One region of the Kitasatospora sp. UYEF31 genome, then DNA from elsewhere that is predicted to be linked to it. Evidence: predicted binding sites of a transcription regulator. Region 1 holds the regulator's gene; the other holds the start of a gene.
The links. Region 1 encodes HrcA, which represses chaperone genes, less so after heat shock. Its sites were predicted from a motif close to TTNGCACTCNGNNNNNCNGAGTGCNAA; they were not measured.
Positions count from the first base shown of each region.

Region 2: a site for HrcA is predicted at 1,864-1,890, ahead of groES (co-chaperone GroES). Genes of this name have one in related genera too.

Region 1 is NZ_JBXAWK010000074.1:5,233-8,627, forward strand. It holds gene AC0Z36_RS26180 (DUF3097 domain-containing protein) at 1-211, opposite strand, end outside; gene AC0Z36_RS26185 (MBL fold metallo-hydrolase) at 223-963, opposite strand; gene hrcA (heat-inducible transcriptional repressor HrcA) at 1,124-2,140, shown strand; gene dnaJ (molecular chaperone DnaJ) at 2,140-3,267, shown strand.
Region 2 is NZ_JBXAWK010000049.1:25,731-29,125, reverse strand. It holds gene groL (chaperonin GroEL) at 1-1,261, opposite strand, end outside; gene groES (co-chaperone GroES) at 1,419-1,724, opposite strand; gene AC0Z36_RS22160 (class I SAM-dependent methyltransferase) at 2,040-3,239, shown strand.

The sequences.
Region 1 (3,395 bases):
GCCGGTCCTCCAGCGTGACGACAAAACCTTCGGGGCTCTTCTCCACACGCACCACCGCCCCGCAGAAGCCGGTCTCGGCCTCTTCCACCACCAGATCGGGTACGGCCTCCACCTCCGGGGCAGGCTTGGACCGCTTCCACGGTGGGGTCAGATCGGGGGAATACAGTCTGCTGCGCGGCGTGCCCTGCGGTGTTTCCTGCTGTTCGTGCATGAGGCGCGACGTTAATCCGATGAACCGTCATGCTCCACGGGGCGCGCCGCGACCCCGCGGACGTAGTCGATCTGCCGTTCCACGAAGGCCCTGTCCACCACGGCCCCGTGCCCCGGCAGCCAGACGCCCGCGTCGAGCTCCGCGAACAGCCGCTCCAGCGTCCCCGGCCACTCCTGCGGGTACGAGTCCGGCCCGTACGCGGGCGGCGCCCCCTCCTCGATCACGTCCCCGGCGACGACGAGCCCCGCATCGGGCACGTGCACGGCCAGATCGGCACCGGTGTGGCCCCGGGCCAGAGCGAACAGCACGCACCTGCCGACCCGTGCGGGACGGCCCGGGGCCACCAGGCGGGACGGTGGGGTAATCCGTACGGCCGTCATTTCTTCTTCCGGAAAACCGTGGTGGACCGCGCTCGCGCGCCCCTCGTCACCGAACCGCTCCAGATAAGCCGGCAACGCCTCGTGCCCCCACACCCTGACGTCCGGGAAGCGCTGTACGACGGCGGCCCCGCCGTAGCAGTGGTCGAAGTGGCCGTGCGTATAGACGAGATCCGTCACGGGGAGCCCCGGGAACTCCACGGCGAGTTCATCGAGGAAGCCCTCGGTCTCCCGTTCGTACGAACTCGTGTCGACCAGGGTCAGCCCGTCAGCCCCACTGACCACAGCGAGGTTCAGCATCAACTCCGGAACGTACCGCCGGAAACACCCCGGTGCCGCCCCGATCTGCTCCCACCTGCGGAGATAGTCGCTCATGGGGTTTACCATGCCCTACCCCGGACGGTGGTTGCGGGGTACGGTCCGTCGTACGGCCGCCGTACACTGGCACTCCGGGTCCTGGAGTGCCAGCGCCCGGGTCCCGCGGAACGGCCGTGAAGCGGCCGCGGAAGCGACTGATGCGAGGGAGGTGCGCCACGTGCTGGACGAACGCAAGCTCGCGGTGCTGCGCGCCATCGTGCAGGACTACGTCGCAACAGAAGAGCCGGTCGGATCAAAGGCTCTGACCGACCGGCACAACCTCGGGGTCTCCCCGGCCACGATCCGCAACGACATGGCGGCCCTCGAAGAAGAGGGCTACATCGCCCAACCGCACACCAGTGCAGGCCGGGTGCCCACCGACAAGGGCTACCGCCTGTTCGTCGACCGGCTGTCGACGATCAAGCCGCTGTCCGGAGCCGAACGCCGGGCCATCTCCGTCTTCCTGGAAGGCGCACTCGACCTCGACGACGTCGTCGGGCGTACGGTCCGGTTGCTGGCCCAGTTGACCCAGCAGGTCGCCGTGGTGCAGTACCCCTCACTGACGCGCTCCACTGTGCGGCATGTGGAACTCCTCGCGCTGACCCCCGCCCGGGTGATGCTGGTGCTCATCACCTCCACCGGGCGGGTCGAACAGCGCAACATGGACGCCCCCGCGCCCATCAGCGAAAGCCTGCTCGCCGACCTGCGGGCCCGGCTCAACGCCCGGGTCGTCGGACGGCGTTTCACCGATGTGCCCACCTTGGTGCAGGATCTAGGGGAATCCTTCACTTCGGAGGACCGTCCGGTCGTGAACTCGGTGCTGGCTACTCTGCTCGACACCCTCGTCGAACAGCAGGAGGAGAAAGTCGTGCTCGCGGGCACGGCCAACCTCACACGGTTCGGTCCGGACTTCCCGATGACCATCCGCCCGGTGCTCGAAGCACTGGAGGAGCACGTGGTGCTCCTCCGGCTTCTGGGCGAGAGCGGGGACCCGGGGATGACGGTCCGCATCGGACACGAGAACATGCATGAGGGCCTGGCCGCCACGTCAGTGGTTTCCACCGGGTACGGCAACGGCGCACAGTCGCTGGCCAAACTCGGTGTGCTGGGCCCGACAAGGATGGACTACCCGGGAACGATGGGAGCGGTACGCGCCGTGGCACGGTACGTCGGACAGATTCTCGCGGAGTCGTAGTGGCAGCGGACTACTACGAAACTCTCGGTGTGCGGCGCGACGCCACCCCCGAAGAGATCAAGAAAGCATTCCGTCGGCTCGCTCGCGAGCTGCACCCGGATGTCAACCCCGATCCGAAGACCCAGGAGCGGTTCAAGGAGATCAACGCCGCCTACGAGGTCCTCTCGGACGCTCAGAAGCGGCAGATGTACGACCTGGGCGGCGACCCGCTCAGCCCGAACGGCGGGGCCGGCGGCTTCGGCAACGCAGGGTTCGGCTTCAGCGACATCATGGACGCCTTCTTCGGCCAGGCCTCGCAGCGCGGACCGCGCTCGCGGACCCGCCGCGGCCAGGACGCGATGATCCGCATCGAGATCACCCTCGAAGAGGCCGCGTTCGGGACGACCAAGGAGATCCAGGTCGACACGGCCGTCACCTGCACTACGTGCAACGGTGAAGGCGCGGCGCCCGGAACCCATGCCGAGACCTGCGACATGTGTCGCGGTCGCGGTGAGGTCTCCCAGGTCACCCGGTCGTTCCTCGGCCAGGTCATGACCTCGCGGCCGTGTCCGCAGTGCCAGGGCTTCGGCACCGTGGTGCCGCACCCGTGCCCCGAGTGCGCCGGCGACGGCCGCATCCGGGCCCGGCGGACCCTCACGGTCAAGATCCCGGCGGGCGTGGACTCCGGCACCCGCATCCAGCTGGCCGGCGAGGGCGAAGTCGGCCCCGGCGGCGGCCCGCCCGGCGACCTGTACGTGGAGATCGTCGAACGCGAGCACGAGCAGTTCGAGCGCCGCGGGGACGACCTGCACTGCACCGTCGAGCTGCCGATGACCGCGGCGTCGCTCGGCACCAAGGTGCCGTTGCAGACTCTGGACGGCCAGGAGGAGCTGGACATCCGGCCGGGCACGCAGTCCGGCCAGTCCATCCCACTGCACGGGCGCGGCATCACACACCTGCGCGGCAACGGGCGCGGCGACCTCATCGTGCACGTTGAGGTCATGACCCCGTTGAAGCTGGACGCGCGTCAGGAGGAACTGCTGCGTGAACTGGCCAAGCTGCGCGGCGAGGAACGGCCCCTGGGCAAGTACAAACCCGGACAGCAGAACCTCTTCTCCAAGCTGAAGGACGCCTTCAACGGGCGGTAGCCCGTGATGCGTGATGATGGTGGGCGGATCACCCCCCGTACGTGGGGGGATCCGCCCATCATCTTTTTCGGGGGTCTTTCCACAGGGCCTTTCACCACAGGGTCCTTCTACAGGATCCTTCTGCAGGC
Region 2 (3,395 bases), on a different contig from region 1:
GCGCCAGAGCGGCGCCGCCGCCGGCGACGATGCCCTCTTCGATGGCCGCGCGGGTCGCCGAGACGGCGTCCTCAAGACGGTGCTTCTTCTCCTTGAGCTCGACCTCGGTGGCCGCGCCGACACGGATGACGCACACGCCGCCGGCCAGCTTGGCCAGGCGCTCCTGGAGCTTCTCGCGGTCCCAGTCCGAGTCGGTGTTCTCGATCTCCGACTTGATCTGCTTGACGCGGTCCGCGATGCCCTCGGCGGAACCGGCACCGTCGACGACCGTGGTGGCGTCCTTGGTGATGGTCACGCGACGGGCACTGCCGAGCACCTCAAGACCGGCCTGCTCCAGCTTGAGACCGATCTCCGGCGCGATGACCTGGCCGCCGGTGAGCACGGCCATGTCCTCCAGCATCGCCTTGCGGCGGTCGCCGAAGCCCGGGGCCTTGACCGCGACGGCGTTGAACGTGCCGCGGATCTTGTTCACGACGAGCGTGGACAGGGCCTCGCCCTCGACGTCCTCGGCCACGATCAGCAGCGGCTTGGAGCCGCCGGCACCGATGACCTTCTCAAGCAGCGGCAGCAGGTCGGCGAGTGCGCCGATCTTGCCCTGGTGAATCAGGATGTACGGGTCTTCCAGGATCGCTTCCATGCGCTCCTGGTCGGTGACCATGTACGGCGACAGGTAGCCCTTGTCGAACTGCAGGCCCTCGGTGAACTCCAGCTCGAGGCCCATGGTGTTCGACTCTTCGATGGTGATGACACCATCCTTGCCGACCTTGTCCATGGCCTCGGCGATGAGCTCGCCGATCTTGCGGTCCTGCGCGGAGAGCGCGGCGACGTTGGCCACGTCTTCCTTGCCGTCGACCTCGCGGGCGGTCTTGAGGAGCTCGTCGGAGACCGCGGCCACGGCCGCGTCGATGCCCTTCTTCAGACCCGTCGGGGTCGCGCCGGCCGCGACGTTGCGCAGGCCTTCGCGTACGAGGGCCTGGGCCAGGACGGTCGCGGTGGTGGTGCCGTCACCCGCGATGTCGTTGGTCTTGGTGGCGACCTCCTTGGCGAGCTGCGCGCCAAGGTTCTCGTACGGGTCGGTGAGCTCGATCTCACGGGCGATGGTCACACCATCGTTGGTGATGGTCGGCGCGCCGAACTTCTTGTCGATGACGACGTTGCGGCCCTTGGGGCCGAGCGTCACCTTGACCGCGTCGGCGAGCGCGTTGACACCGCGCTCCAGGGAGCGGCGGGCGTGCTCGTCGAACTGCAGGATCTTCGCCATGGGAAAATCAGTCCTTACCGGTACGAAAGCGTCCTCGCTGATACCGGGCTCCAACGTATTGCGAGCCCGGAAAAGCTGTGAAAAAGAACTGCGCCCCGGTCCCCGGGCCGTGGCCTGGGCACCGGGGCGCAGTCAGGTACTACCGAGTTCTAGGAACTCACTTCTCGATGATCGCGAGAACGTCGCGCGCCGAGAGGACGAGGTATTCCTCGCCGTTGTACTTCACCTCGGTGCCGCCGTACTTGCTGTAAAGAACGACGTCACCGACCTTGACGTCGAGCGGAAGACGCTGACCGTCTTCGAAGCGACCCGGACCGACGGCCAGGACGACGCCCTCCTGGGGCTTCTCCTTGGCAGTGTCCGGAATAACCAGGCCGGAGGCCGTGGTCTGCTCGGCTTCGAGCGTCTGGACCACAATGCGGTCCTCGAGCGGCTTGATGGCAACCTTGGTGCTGGTCGTCATGTCGACCTCCCCCTTCGGAGAATCACGGGGTGATGGCTTGGGTGGCGACGTGGAACAGGCCCGTCGTCGCGGGTGCCGGACCATCACATCGCATTGGCACACTCACGGGGAGAGTGCCAGTGGAGACATTAGGACGCGGTTAGCACTCCGTCAACCAGAGTGCCAGAACGCGGCGCGTCTTGACTGCCTTCCCTACGGGCAACGAACCAGGTGGATCAAGCATTCCCGACCCGCCCGACAGACTTCCCCTGTGTGCCGCCACGGGACTGTCGGACCGCACCGTCACCACAGGTGGGGACAGGCGAGAATGGTCCTGTGGCCACCGAAGACCGTGCCGACGACCGTACGGTCGAGGCGTTCCAGACCCTGCTGACCGACGAGGGGCAGGGCCTGCTGGCCGCGCTCAAAGATTTCACCCAGGGCGAAGAGATCGGCCTCGCCACCCGGCTGCGCCGGGACCACGCCCCCGACCGCGTCGCCACCGCCATGGCCCAGGCCCGGCTGCGGCAGCGGGCCAGGGTGAAGTTCGGCACGGACGCCGACCGCATGTACTTCACGCCCAACGGCGTCGAGCAGTCCACCAGGTCGTCGGTGGCCGCGCACCGGGCGGACCGGCTCGCCGCGGCCGGTGTGTCGAAACTCGCCGACCTGTGCTGCGGCATCGGCGGTGACGCCCTCGCGGTCGCCCGCCGGGGCATCGACGTGCTTGCGGTCGATCTCGACCCGCTGTCCTGCGCGGTGGCTCGCGCCAACGCCCTGGCGTTCGGCCTCCAGGGCCGGATCACCGTCGTGCGGGCGGATGTGACGACCGTCGACGTCGACGGCTGCGACGCCGCCTTCCTGGACCCGGCCCGGCGCGGGGCCCGCGGCCGGATCTTCGATCCGGAGTCCTACTCGCCGCCGCTGTCCTTCCTTGACGATCTCGTACGGAAGATCCCCCGCGGCGCTGCGAAGGTCGCCCCGGGCATCCCGCACGAGGCCGTCCCCGAGGGCTTCGAAGCCGAGTGGGTGTCCGACTGCGGCGACGTGAAGGAGGCCGTGCTGTGGTGGGGCTCCCTGGCGACCGTGCCGCTGCGGGCCACCCTGCTGCCCACGGGCACCACGCTGACCGCCCAGCGGGCCCGCCAGGCCCCCGTCGGACCCGTCCGCCGCTACCTCTACGAGCCGGACGGCGCGGCGATCCGGGCGCATCTGGTCGCCGAGGTAGCCGAGACCGTGGAGGGCACGCTGGTCGACGAGACGATCGCGTACGTGACCTCCGACCGACTCGTCCGCACACCGTTGGCGACCCCGTACGAGATCACCGACGTGCTGCCGTTCGGGATGAAGAAGCTCAAGGCGCTGCTGCGGGAGCGGCGCGTGGGCAACCTGACGGTCAAGAAGCGCGGCTCGGCGGTGGAGCCCGAAGAGGTCCGCCGCCAGGTGAAGCCGTCGGGTCCGAACGCCGCGACGGTGATCCTGACCCGAGTGGCGGGGGCCCCGACGATGATCGTCGCCCAGCCGGTACCCGACTGACCCCAGCGCCCCGAGCGCGCCCGGAGGGCGCGGCCCGACCGGGCGACGCGCGGGCGCCGAACGACGACTGAGCGCAGCGAAGACGGCGTGAGGAAAACGCCCGCGCTTGGAGCCCGGCAACAACACAGCGAGGGCGCGCAGCGCCCCGAGCGCGCC